DNA from 2 places in the Thalassolituus sp. ST750PaO-4 genome. Region 2 is predicted to be linked to the other one. Evidence: riboswitches for the same ligand, from Rfam matches in the RefSeq annotation. Region 2 holds a riboswitch; the other holds the start of a gene.

Region 1 (7,256 bases), on a different contig from region 2:
GATACAGGGCCTGCAGCTGACCGAGCAGATTCAGCGCCCGCTCGCGGTACTGACTGCGGACACCGTCGAGTACGTAACGGATATCGTGCAGACGGCTGTGCAGCTGATCCTGCAGCAGCGTCTGCAGCGTCACCCGGCTCTGTACGTCCAGCCCGGTGGCCTGCGCGGCATACTCCCGCAGGCTCTGATGCAGGGCCGCCAGCGGCCCATCCTCCAGCTCAGCCTGAACCTGTGGCGGCTGACGTTGCAGCCACTGGCGGTAAGTCGCTGCACTCATGCTCTGCACCTGGGCGCTCATCGTCTGCAGGGCACTGGCATCCTGCGGCAGATTAACGGCCTTCTGTTGCAGCAGATCCAGCAGCTCGGCAGCACTGCCCGGCAAAGCCTGGGGATCGCCCAGATCGTAACCTTCGCGCTGCAGGCGCTGCAGTATCTGCCACAGAGACTCAACCACATTCAGGTTGTCGGCACCTATATTGTGCCGCCCCGGCGGGTGGTTGTAGTAAATGATGGCAAGGCGTTTATCGTGGTTAGCGCTCTGCTGCAGGTGCAGCCAGTTCTGTGCGCGCTGGGCAAAATGGGCGATTTCATCCGGCAGAGGTGCACTCTGTAACAGACGCGCACCGGTCTGCCGGTCCAGCACCGCCGGACTCGCCAGCGCCAGCACCTGAGGCTGGCTGATTCCCTGCAGCTCGGGCATTGCTATCCGGTAATGCACGCTGTCAGCGGGAATCCCCTCACTGCTGTACGGATAGCTGGCCGCATTCTGCTCCAGCAGGCGGATGCCCTTCAGCACCGGAATACTGGCAGAACTGAAAGCACGGGTAACGGCTTCGCGGCCATCGCCGCCACCAATCACAAAGTCCTGCAGACTGATCAGCAGTGCCGGGCGATCCGAGGCCCACTGCAGCAACTGGCTGCTTGACTGACGACTGGCCTCGCCCCAGGCAGCCAGTGCAGATACACAGAAAGCCGACGTAAAAGAACGGCAGAGTTGCTGATGCAGATCCCACTCACCGGCCTGATCGCCACTGTCATGGTCGATGATCATCACCAGCGGACGGGCCGGCTCCTGCGCCAGACGCTGACCCAGTGCCGCTGCACTCAGCGCCTGCGACTGAGCAGCCTGATAGAGAAAATAGCGCTCGTCCTGCTGGATCTGCACTGGCTGCCAGGGCTGCCCGCTGTGCAGCAGCAGATTCAGCAGGGCCTGATCATTCTGCTGCCCACGGTTTTGCCAGTAAGCCCGCATCTGTAACCACTGCGCCAGAGCAGGCCACTGCTGCTGCAGGGCCTGCAATTGCTGTTGCATGTTTCCGTCAGAGGGGTTCAGTGCCTGCAGTAAGGGCTGTGCGGCGGCGGATGAAAGCGCGGGAAAGCGTCCCCCCAGATCATCCTGATGCAGCGCCAGCAAACGCCGGTCACTGTTCAGTATGATCCGGGTCTGAGTTGCGGTGTAAGGAAGTGCTAACAGCCGTTCTACCGGCTCGGCAAAGATTCCCAGAAACAGCAACTGCCCGGCACCTGCAACCAGTTGCTGCAACTGATCATCATCCAGCTGATTGATCTGACTGGAAGTCCGTACCTGAATGGATAACTCCGCCGCCTGCTGCAGGTGCTGATGTGCTGCCGCCACAATCCTTGCCGCCGAACGGTCTGACACCAGTACCAGTGCGTACCGGTCAGCAGCGGCCAGCAACTGGGCCGGAAGAAACAGGAGTGCCAGCAAAGCCAGCCGTAACAAAGACATTATCAGGTACCCGTCAGTAATCACCAGAGTGGCGCGGCGGGCAGCAGAAAACAGCAACAGGGGAAGACTGCGCGGGGCGCAGAGCAGAGACGACCTGAAACCAGCTTTCCAGGACACCCCGCCTGTTTATCTGTTTGTATTCAGGCCGGTCTCCGGGCTCAGACTCTGCTGATCATCAGCAGCACCACAACCTTCCCATACGCCTTACAGCGACAGTGGTGTGTGGTTCAGCACAGCGTTGGGCTGGCTGTCATTACCGTTGCGGGGGCAGCACAGGCATTGAACCTGTTTCCCGATTATCCCGGCATAAGCCGGGCACCTGAGGGCGCAGAGGATACCTGCAGAGAGGCACGAACGAAAGATGAAGATGCCGCCTTATGCCATTGACCGGATACGAATAGCAGCTAAGTTTAATACGTTGGGAAACGTCGATGGATCCAATGCCCGGAGGTGCTGCTCCTGTCACGGTTACCCGTAATCATGCAGTGTTACAGAAGGTAGCCGCTACAAATCATGTCAGACAGTACCGCGCAGCGGACCAGCATAAATTCCAGGAGAATTGCTCCGTTTTTCAGGGGCTAACACCGCTCGCAGACCACGGGTCTGCGGCAAGGATCCAACATGAGCAGCAGCGCTAACCTGCCCACAATGCGCAGGTTTTTTATTGTCACCGGTCTGGTTGCTTTATTGCTATGCGGCATACTGATGGCATTGATCGAAAGCCACAGCCGTGACGAAGCCTACAAAAGGGCTTTTTCTGAGCTGAGTGAGCAGGCTGCATTGCGCGCTAATTATTTTCTGAAAACACTGAATACCGATAAGGATAAAGTCCGCTTTATTCATAGCACCCCTCCCATCAGCGGCATTGTCAGAGCAATAGAAAATAATGGTAAAGATCAGCTCGACAACACCACAACGCAACAATGGGAACAACGCCTGCAGACTATTTTTACCGGTTTTATTGCTGCCAATGAGGAGATTCGTCAGATCCGCTTTATCGGTAAAGCCAATAATGGCCGGGAGCTGGTTAGGGTCGAACGCAAAAATGGCATGATCCGCATTACCGCAGAGGAAGACCTGCAGGAAAAAGGACAAAGCAGTTACTTTTCTGAAGCCGAAAAACTGAATAAAGATGAAATCTATATCTCGGCCATCAACCTTAACCGTGAACACAATAAAATTGAGACCCCGGCCTGGCCGACCTACCGGATTGCCGAGTCTGTTTTTGATTCAGAAAACCGTTTTTTTGGCTTTGTAATTATTAACTTTGATGCCGAGACACTGCTCAGAAATCTTAAAAGTGACACCCCAAACAATATGCAGATATTTCTGCTGAATGATACCGGCGGATACCTGATAAATCCCGACACCAAAGAAGAGTTCCGTTACGAATATGATCCGAAAAGCAACTGGAAAACCGATTCAGAACCTGTTGCAGTTGATAACCACAAAAACATCTTCAAACGTAAAAACAGTCCAAAGGATGATATTATTTATTCGTACTCCCGTCGCATATTCCTCGACGGCCCAGGTAGCAGGCACTACCTTGACCTGCATACCGCCTTTTCTGCCGAAGATATAGAAAGCCAGTTAGACAGCATACGTCTTAAAGTTCTGTTGCTGATTGCCGTACTACTGTTATTCGCAATATCAATCGCCTGGCTTTACCAGCGCCGCATCGAAGCACGTATGGCACTGCTGACGGCCAGATCAACCGCCCGGGCCATTATTAATTATTCAACCGATGCCATTATCGGTATTAATCCGGATGGAAAAATCGACAGCTGGAACAGTGGAGCCACTGTCATGTTCGGCCACCATGAACAAACAGTGATAGGAAAAACACTATTTAACACAATTCTTGACAGTAATAATCAGCAGATTACACCGGATATGATTTCCGATGTGTTATCCGGCAAGGTATTCACCCAGTGTGAGACCCGGGCAAGAACTCAGAAGGGTGAAAAACTGCATATTTCGGCCAGTATTTATCCCATTATTATTGAGCAAAAGACTATTGGCTGTGCAATCAGTATCAGGGATATTACCGAACAGCATTTACTGAACGAAAGAATCGCACGAATGAATACCAGCCTGGAGGATCAGGTAAAAGAGCGCACCCAGGAGCTGGAAAAAGCCATACAGGAAGCGCAGCAGGCCAGTCAGGCAAAAAGCCTGTTTATCGCGAATGTCAGCCATGAAATCCGCACCCCTATTAATGGCATCATGGGGATGCTGTCATTATTAAAACGGGAATGCAGTAACGAGAAACAACAGCACTATATCCATATAGCGGAAAGCAGCGCCTCGGCTCTGACCGCACAGATCAACGACATTCTCGACTTTTCAAAAATAGGTGCAGGCAAACTGCAGCTTGAGCAAACCGACTTCAGTCTGACGGCATTACTCAGTTCTATCGCCGCCAGTGCATCGGTTCCGGCATTTGATTCCAATATCGAGTTTATACTGGATATTGCCGCGATTGAGCATGACCGTGTGCAAGGAGACCCGGCCAGACTGCAGCAGATTATTTCCAACCTGACATCCAATGCCGTGAAGTTCACTCCCGCCGGCGAAATTATTCTCAAAGCTTCCACTGCAGAAGAAGACAATGGCGATATCCGCCTGTTCTGCTCGCTGACGGATACCGGTATTGGAATTCCCCCCGATCATCACGAAAAACTGTTTGAAGCCTTTAATCAGGTCGATAACAGCACCACCCGCAAATTCGGCGGCACCGGCCTCGGTTTGTCTATCTGCAGACAGCTTTGCACGTTAATGCAGGGGCAGATCAGCGTGCAGGGCAGCAGTGAAGAAGGCACAACCATCGCTTTCGATATTTTGCTCCGTGCCGGTTCCGGAAATGACCAGGATACTCCGGACGTCTCCCTGCATGACCAGCACTGGCTGATTGCCTGTGATAACAAAGCACTGCAACAGGCGCTGGGAAATATTATCCATAAGCGGGGCGGAGAATTTCTTGCGATACACAGCGCAGAGCAAGCCGGACTGATGATCGGTAATACCCCACCTGCGGATTATTTATTACTTGATATCCACTGGCTGCGCGGTTCCCTGCTGACCAGCCTGCAACAAGGCATTTTTCGCGGCAGGCTGATCGTGCTGGTGCCTCCGGGCTACGACAATGAGTTACCCCAATTACCAGCCGAACTGCAGGCCACCAGCCTGACCCGCCCGGTCGCGCCGGCTGATCTCGACGCCGTCTGCGGCGGGCGGACTCCGGAACATAGTGCGCACCTGAGCACCGCTGGCAGCAACAGCCGTTTTCCTTTATGCACTCCAGACGGACGCCGTCATCATGTTCTGGTTGTGGATGACAATGCCATTAATCAGGAGGTTGCCTGTGGCCTGCTGGAAAGCATGGGATTTGCTGTCGACAGTGCTGACAACGGCATGGCGGCTCTGGAAAAACTGCAACAAAGCAGCGACGACGAACCTTTTGATCTGATTCTGATGGACTGCCAGATGCCGGTTCTTGATGGCTTTGCCGCAACGAAAAAAATCCGCGCGGGTAATGCCGGTGAACGCTACCGGTCAATCACCATTATCGCCATGACTGCAGGGGCAATGGCCGGTGACAAAGAGAGCTGTCTGTTGTCCGGAATGAATGATTATCTGAGTAAACCTATCGATATAAACAGTTTTCAACATGCTCTCAGTGCCTGGCTGACGCCCGGCGAAGAAAAACAGCCACCCTCCAGGGAGGATAATATGAGACAGGCAGACAATCTTATGCAGAATGACGACAGGCTTCCGGCTGAGGTCAGCAGCCAGACAGTATGGGACCGTGCCGGCGCCTTACAGCGTCTGATGAACAGGGAAAGTATTCTGATCCGGGTCGTGGAATTATTTATCAATACTTCCGGAGAAACGCTGCAGGCATTGCAGGATGCGCTGGCGGCACAGGATATCAGCAGTATTCAGGCACAGGCGCACACGCTGAAAGGCGTAGCCGGAAATATTGGCGGTATGCAGTTAATGGCACTCAGTGCATTGCTGGAACAGGCAGCCCGTGAGCAGGATAACAGCCGCTTGCAAAGTCTCAGCCAGCATCTGACGCCTTGCTACAATACGCTGATGGAATGCCTGCAGGAAAATCAGCCGGCATAAATGCTGCCGGCTCAGAGACACGCGGTTAATTAGGGCCTGCCGCCGGTGCTTTTTTCCTGCGCCGGCCCGCTGTGCTGTTACTTTTTCCCGCAGCACCAGCCCTGCTGACGCTCTTTTTTCCCGTGCTGTATTTGCGCCTGCCTGCAGTATTCGCTGCACTTCCCGCTAACCCCGAAAACTGCACACTATCGGCTGTCAGCGCCAGGTTGATGAGGTGCTGCAGCTGCTCAGTAAGCGGCTGCATAAAGGCCGTATAATTCAGACTTTTATGGGCAATATCCTGTAATTGCTTTTCCCACTGCGCTGTCATGTCCGGTCTTGTGGCTGCTTCTGGCAGCGCATTAATCAGCGCTTTTCCCAGAGCAGTAGCGCGGATACTTTTGCCCTCACGCTGCAGAAACCGGCGCTTAAATAACAGCTCAATAATACCGGCGCGGGTTGCTTCTGTTCCCAATCCATCGGTTTCTTTCAGAATGCTTTTCAGCGCCTTGTCCTGCACAAAGCGGCCGATACCGGTCATCGCTGCCAGCAAAGAGGCATCGGTAAAATGTGCCGGTGGCTGGGTGTGTTTTTCCTGCAGCAAAGGTTCTCCGCTCCACAGCATCTGTCCTGCCGTTAACGGCGGCAATGGTGCTTTGGCGGTCGCCTGATTTTCCCTTTGTGGCAGTAAGACTTTCCAGCCCGGCTTCAGGGTTTCACGCTCACTGGCGGTAAAATGTCCACCACTGATGGTCAGGCTGATTCTGGTATCGGCGTATTCATAATGCGGAAAAAACTGCAGCAGATACTGGCGGGCGATCAGCGCATAGAGTTTTTGTTCACTGCTGCTCAGCCGTCCGCCAGGCAGTGCTTTGGCGGTTGGAATAATCGCATGGTGTGCCCCCACTTTCGCATCATTCCAGGCCTGACTGCGGATTGAGCTGTCGGCCTGAGCGCAGGCCGAAGCCAGTGCTTCGCTGTGCGCACTGATAGCGGTCAGAACCTGCTGGCGCTGGGCAAAATGTTCCTGTGGTAAGTAACGGCAATCGGAGCGCGGGTAGGTAATTAACTGATGCTTTTCATACAGGCTCTGTGCTCCGTCCAGAACCTGCTGCGCACTCATGCCCAGCGCTTTGGCGGCATCAATCTGCAACGCCGATAAATTAAACGGCAGCGGCGGCGCCTGCTTTTTTTCTTTACGCTCAACCTGTTCAACCTGCGCCGGTTGCTGACTGATACGGGCAGCCACATTGGCGGCCAGCTTCGGATTCAGCACCCGGCCTTCCTCATCCTGATGCGCGGCACAGGCATCGCTCGGCTGCCAGTTGGCGTAGAAACTCAGAGGGGTATCTGCCGTTAAATGAACAGCCGCCTGCACCTCGTAAAAAGGTTTGCT
Region 2 (7,256 bases):
CATCACTGACCTGCCGACCCTGCAGTCGATGCTGGAGCGTTTTACCCGCCACTTTCAGATCCGTGAAGCCGCTTTATACAACAACCACGGAGAACGCCTGAGCCACAGTTATCGCAATTCGCCACTCTTGTCGGCACGTCTCGAAGACAGCCTGCTGATCGACAAACTGCACCAGTACCGGCTCAGCAGTCCGCGCGGGGAACTGCAATTATTAGTGATCAGCGACCGTTCCCTGCCCGGCTTTTTTATCCTCGATACATTAACCACCACGCTGTTTGTGGTCAGTATTTCTGCCCTGCTGATTTTTGCACTCTATGCCCTGACCCGGCGCTGGCAGAAACGCCCTTACCTGCAACTGTTAAGCAGCGTGCGCCGTGCCACCCGCGATGGCGAAAAAGAAGAAGCCATTACCATCCGCAGCGATGACCCCGATGTACAGCCGCTGACCAATGCCCTGAATGATCTGCTCTGGCAGTATGATCAACGCACCCTGAATTTACGTAATGCTCATCAGCAAGCCGAAAGTGCCCGTCTGCGTGCGACACGTCTGTCGACTGAAACCCGTCAGATTAACGAAAACCTGGCGCAGGAGATTTCGGTCCGCCGCGGTATCGAAACCCAGCTTAAAAATACCCAGACCCTGCTCGACGGTATTATTAATGCCATGCCGTCAGCCCTGTTCACTCTGGATGCTCAGCTGCGCATCGTGCAGTGCAACCAGCAAGCCGGAGACTGGCTGGGTAAGCAACGCCAGCAATTAACCGGCCGCCATCTGTTGCAACTGATTCCGGAGCTTGCTCCCCATGCCGATCTGCTGAACGCCGCCGAACAGAACAGTGCCGTCCATAAACTGGAAAGACTGGCGATCAGCAGTTTTATTCAGCCACTGATGACCGACACCATGATCTATCCTCTGCCGGAACAACAGCAGGCCAAACTGGTGCTGCGTATTGATGACGTATCACAGCGTCTGCAGCTGGAAGAAATCATGGTACACAGCGAAAAGATGATGACGGTTGCCGGACTGGCGACCGGCATCGCTCATGAAATTAATAATCCTCTGGGAGCCATTCTGCAGAACCTGCAGAATATCCGCCGTCGCCTGCAGCCAGGCCTGAGTGCCAATGAACGTGTAGCAGCAGAAACCGGCCTGCCACTGGACAATCTTGAGCTCTATCTGCAGCAACGCGATATTCTGCAATTTATGGATAATATCCAGCAGGCCGGCGAACGTGCCGCCAATATTATTGCCAATATGCTGCAGTTCTCGCGCAGTGATAAGCAGCAGAAACAGCGTACCGACCTTAATGCACTGATCAACAACACCCTGAGCATTGCCCGGGGTGATTTCGGTTTGCGCCATATTCAGCTGCGGTTCTCCTCAACAGAAACACCGGCCTGGGTCGAATGTCTGCCCGGTGAAATAGAACAGGTTCTGCTGAATTTACTGAAAAACTCGGTCCAGGCGCTGAGCGAGTACCAGCCTGACGATTCTCAGTGGCAGCCCAATATTCACCTCAGCATCGAACAGCGCGACCAACAGCAGGTAATTGTGCTGGAAGACAATGGACCGGGCATCCCCTCAACCATTGCTGCGCATATTTTCGAACCTTTTTACACCACTAAAGACGTCGGTGAAGGCACCGGTCTGGGCTTATTTGTTTCCTATTTTATTATCACCAGTCATCACCATGGTCAGCTGCGTTACCGGCCTGGCAGACAACATGGTGGCGCCTGCTTTGAGATTGCCCTGCCTGCCGGCGATTGAATCCGCTATGCACCCCCTCTTACCCCAAAACCTAAGTGAATTATTTTCAAACCAACCATGTGGATAATTCACTGCCTTTTGTGCCAACGCTATTGACCCATCGCACAGGGCTCTATACCCTTCGCGCTTTCAGGTGCCCTCAGCCTTTTTACTGACGAGGGTTAAACGGGAAGTCTGGTGTCGTGTGTTCTTACCACCAATCCAGCGCTGCCCCCGCAACGGTGATCGACCATACTGATAACAAATGCCACTGTGCTCTGCATGGGAAGGTGTTGTCAGCGAGCTAATGCTCAGGTCGTAAGCCCGGATACCGGCCTGAATAACGATACTGACGTTGCGGTGGGCGACGGAGGGTGATCGCAAACCGTTGCTTTACTGCAGCGCACTTTGCTTTTTGCACCTCCGCCACTGCAACCCTGTTTTGGGTTTGCGGGTGAGCACTCTGAATACTGCTTTATTACAACGCTGTGGTTTTTATTCTCTCGTCACACTGGCTTGTTTAGCCAGTGGAGCACCATTACATGCTGAAGAAGCTCAGCTGAGCACAGTAGAGACACGCGCGTCTTCGCTGCAGACGTTAAATCGACCCGGATATCAGTTTTTTTCGCGGACAGATCTTGAGCGTCGCTTTGCCAATCTAAGTGAATTCCTCAGTCAAATAAATGGGATACAGGTACAGCAGTTAAGTGGACTGGGTAATCCGGCACTTATCTCAATCCGTGGTGCAACAGCACAGCAAACAAAAGTGTTAATTAATGGCATCGAGAATGCTGATGCACAAAATGGTGGCTATGATCTAAACCAGTTACCAATCAGCCAGATTGATAGCATTGAAATTTCTCAGGATGGTAGCAGTAATGGCTACGCTGATCGTGCTATCGGCGGCACTATCAATATTATTACCCGTAAGACAAAAAGTAATTCTCAGTTCGGCATTCAGGCAGGTTCTTATGGAACCTACCGGGCATCGTTAAGCCAACAAACGGCCAGAAATATCAATATTCAACTGGAACACGAACAGAGTGACAACAACTATCTGTATCCGGTCGCAAGCCCAGCCTTCGATAGTCAAAACCGCAATAATAAAGAAGCACTGAATAATGCCGGTTTTTCGCGTCAATCAGTACAGGTTAATAGTGGATCTGAGGAGTTAACGGCACGTCTGCGTTTATCTCAACAAAAAAAGAACATCCCTGATTATTACCGTAATCATCCTGACAATAGTGCATATTTGAGTGAACGTAATGCTGTTCTGGAATTAAATGGTGAACAGAGCCTTTCCAGCATGCAACAACAATGGCGGATAGGACACTCTCAACGTTTTGAAAATTTTCGAAATACACTGGGTCTGATAGGACTGAGCCAAAACGATAACCGCTATCGATATGAAAAAAATTATCTGTCCGCCTCCAATAAAAAGACCTGGACACAATGGCAACACCGCATTGACCTGAAATTCAGCGAAGAAACCTATCGCAGTGACTACCGTTTGGATAACGACAGTAAGCGCTGTCTAACGCCTCAAGGCAATTGTGATGCTTTTTCATTTCAGCGAAGTACAAGTATCGGATCGCAATTTAACTGGAATAGCAAGAGCCAGCAACAACAGGCATATATCGATATATACAGACAGAATACCAGCGATATCAGTCGTCAGCGTTATGCTATCGCAGATGAACGCACTCAGAGTAATGCGTTTATCGGTGCTGCTATCGGCTATCTCTGGTATTCAGATCGCAGCGACTGGAGTTTAACCTGGAAGCGTGCTGCACGAACTCCAACCTTGTATGAACGCTATGGCAATCATGGACTTTTTTTAAGCAACCCTGACCTGCAACAGGAAATAAGCAATACGCTCACGCTGAATAGTTTATGGCACATTACTGAAAAAATGCAGATATCCGGTTCTGCCTTTTATCGCGACCTTGATAATGCCATTGTACCTGTCTATGACGCACGCGGTATTGGCCGCTACGAAAACACCAGTCAGGCAATCCTGACCGGAATTGAATGGAATGCAGCCTATTGTGCCGATTATTGGTTCGGCACATTATCAGGAAGTCATTATGACAGCCTGACAACCAGTGAGATAAGATCGTTTGATGAGAAGAAATTGCCTGGCACTTACCACACCAGCCTGAAAGCCAGTACTGGATTCAACATTTCAAAACATCACATCGAATCCAGCGTTGAATACAGTGACGATTTATACATAGACAGGAGCAATCTGATCGAGGGCGAAGCGCGCGCGCTGATCAATCTATCATACCGCTACCAGGCAACAGATCACGAAGCAGGTCTTCGTATAATCAATATCAGCAATAACCGTTTTCTTGATTTTACCAATCGCCCGACGACTGGTAGGGAATGGTTGATCTTTCTTAACACCCGTTTTTAAAAAGGAAAAGAGATGAAAAAGTACTCATTCATGCTTCTGGCCAGCGCATTATTAGCAGGATGCTTTGGTGAAGATGATAAAAAATCAACTCCACTGACTGAAGGCTCCTATGCCGTACAAACCGTAGCAGCTGATTACACAAGTAGCTCCGTCGTTACCGGAAATATTCTGGGTGATCGATCTGTTTCACAAACCATTCTGGTAAAAGACAAGTCGGATTTCACCGTTAATACATACGGAAAATACCTCTACCATATCGGTCGGTACAACACAGACAGTATCGCTCGCTATGATTCTACCAATAGCCTGAACGTAGCCCAATGGGAGTACAGTACTAATGATAATGGTGCGGAGAAATCTAACCCATATAAAATCGTTCATGTCTCCGATGATAAGGCTTACGTAATCCGTTACGGCGCCAAGACGGTATGGCAAATTAATCCTCAAGCAGAAAATGCCGACCAATTGGTTGTCGACACCATTGATCTTTCAGCCTACAACTATCCTGATTCAGACTTTCCCCGTATGAGTGAAGCCGCACTCTATAACGACAAACTGTTTGTAGTTATGCAACGTCTTGATGCTGCCTATAATCCACAAACAGCTTATGTTGCCGTGATAGATACTGCTGATAACACAGAAATTGATACCGATCCAAGCACGAGCGGATTAAAAGGTATTCCACTATCTGTCACCAACCCGATTTCAGCAGAAGCTGACAATGGCTATCTCTACATCGCAGGTCGCGGCAACTACGGTTCTGACACTGGTGGTCTGGAAAAAATTGATATGACAACATTTGTTTCCAGTAATATTATTAACAACACTACGTTTACATCTCTGAATAATACTGAAACTAACACTTACTTCCATATCACTGATGTTGCACTGGCCAGCGATCAACACGGTTATGTCACGGTAAATATTGAAAAACACTACGATACACTATCGTCAAAAGTGTATGAATTTAATCCAACTAGTAAGACAATAGGTCAGCCGCTCAATATAACTTCATTGAATGAAGTCATTATTTCAGATATTGCAATCGATACTAACCAACGCCTTTGGGTAGGAGTTTCCAATGAAACAAACCCTGGTATCGTCGTGATAGACACCGACACCAACACTCAAAGCGGTAATCGTATTGAGCTGCAAATGCCACCTAAATCTATTAGTTTCCTGAGTATCGACTGAACGGAGATCATATGGGCAACCGTTTATCCAAAATCGTAACCAAAACCGGCGACGGTGGTGAAACCGGTCTGGGCGACGGTTCCCGTGTCAGTAAAAGCAGCGAACGTATCCATGCCATCGGCGATGTGGACGAGCTGAATTCCTGGATGGGATTACTGCGCGCCGAACTGAGTGCTGATGACGACCTGCAGCCATTGCTGCATCAGATTCAGCATGATCTGTTCGACCTTGGCGGTGAACTTTCAGTACCGGGATTTTATGCCCTCAGTGAAGAGTTACTGCAGGATATTGAAGATAATCTCGAAGCGCTGAACGATTCTCTGCCAGCGCTGAAAGATTTTATTCTTCCCGGAGGCAATCGTTGTGCCGCCTGTGCGCACATGGCACGTACCGTTTGTCGCCGTGCTGAGCGTTCTCTGGTAGAAATGGCCCGTACTGAAACAGTCAGCTCGCTGGCACTGCGTTATCTCAACCGTTTATCAGATCTGCTGTTTATTCTCGCCCGGGTTCTCGCCCGGCGTGATAATGGTCAGGAGGTTATCTGGCAAAGCCGGCATAAGCGCAACGACGATAATTCCTGATACCGTAGTCTGACGCACCATAAAAAACGCCCACTGTATCGTGGGCGTTTTTTATGGCATATCGCTGGTATTTATCGGACCTTAAATTGCTCAACCCGCTGCGCAAGTGAATCGGTAATAGCCTGAGTCTGACGTACGGCCTGCACGGTTCCTTCGGCATTGCTGGACGTCTGCTGGCCACTGTTACGGATTGCTTCCAGGTTATGTTCGAGATCAGCTGCGCTGCGTTTTTGCTCATTGGCGGTCACGACAATATCCGTCGTCTTCTTCTGAATATCACCCATACTGATCTGAATTTCATTCAGCGTGGTGCTGACCTGTTCAGAGTGAGAGACGGTGCTTTCGACCATTTTGCGGTTCACTTCCATGGTATCCACTGCACTGACAATATTTTTCTGCACTTCACTGATCAGACCTTCAATTTCCTGTGCTGATCCCTGAGTGCGGCTGGCCAGTGTGCGTACCTCATCAGCAACCACAGCAAAACCACGGCCCTGTTCACCGGCCCGGGCTGCTTCAATGGCCGCATTCAATGCCAATAAGTTGGTCTGCTCCGCAATACCTTTAATGGTCGCCAGAATACTGCTGATGCTGGAAGAATTCTCTGCCAGACGGTTCACCGCCTCCATTGAGTTAGCCATTTCATCGGCCAGACTGCGTACCTGATCCATCACCCGGGTAACAACCTGTCCGGCTTCATCCGATTTTTTATGGCCACTGTGCGCCGCTTCTTCTGCCTCTTCGGCCAGGTGGGTTACCGTAACAGCACGGTCTGCCATATCACTGATAATCTGTGAAACCTGATTGGTTTGTTCAAGCTGAATCTGTACGGCCTGACGGCTGCGGTTGGCAATGCTTTCTACCTCATTAACATTCGCGCTGACCGAGCCGGCACTGTCTTTTACCGCGGTCAGGGTATTGCGGATATTGCTGATCATTTCATTAAAAGCGTCACGTAGCTGCCCCATTTCATCACGGCCATTGAAGCTGATTTCATGGGTGAGGTCGCCATTGGCAATATCACGGGCAGTACCGGAAAAACGCTTAATGGTGTAACGGATAGACATAAAAAATGCGAGATACAGGTAAACAATAATAGTCAACGCTGACAGCAGAACCAGAGCCAGTATTCCGATGCGTTTTTGCTGCCCGTCCAGACGCGACTGTAATTTACGGCTGATCAGCGGGAAGGCTTTATTTTCTATGTCTTTTAATACCTGTAGCTGACTCTGATAGAACTTATCATAATCCTGCCAGCTGGATTCGATGGTCGCTGCCGCAATAATTTCTTCATCTATTTTCATACGGATACTGT

Evidence for each region. Region 2 has a riboswitch for cobalamin ahead of HUF18_RS17795 (TonB-dependent receptor plug domain-containing protein). Riboswitches for the same ligand answer to the same signal wherever they lie in the genome.
Region 1: linked by a shared signal. The riboswitch ahead of HUF18_RS05775 (cobaltochelatase subunit CobN) and the one ahead of HUF18_RS17795 (TonB-dependent receptor plug domain-containing protein) in region 2 are both predicted to bind cobalamin.

What each region holds. Positions count from the first base shown of each region.
Region 1 covers NZ_JABVCB010000005.1:738,173-745,428, reverse strand. Annotated here, with positions in the region: gene HUF18_RS05775 (cobaltochelatase subunit CobN) at 1-1,750, opposite strand, end outside; cobalamin riboswitch at 1,877-2,088, opposite strand; gene HUF18_RS05770 (ATP-binding protein) at 2,372-5,881, shown strand; gene HUF18_RS05765 (DNA topoisomerase III) at 5,907-7,256, opposite strand, start outside.
Region 2 covers NZ_JABVCB010000013.1:514,307-521,562, reverse strand. Annotated here, with positions in the region: gene HUF18_RS17800 (two-component system sensor histidine kinase NtrB) at 1-1,768, shown strand, start outside; cobalamin riboswitch at 1,882-2,101, shown strand; gene HUF18_RS17795 (TonB-dependent receptor plug domain-containing protein) at 2,202-4,166, shown strand; gene HUF18_RS17790 (hypothetical protein) at 4,179-5,360, shown strand; gene HUF18_RS17785 (cob(I)yrinic acid a,c-diamide adenosyltransferase) at 5,372-5,941, shown strand; gene HUF18_RS17780 (methyl-accepting chemotaxis protein) at 6,013-7,256, opposite strand, start outside.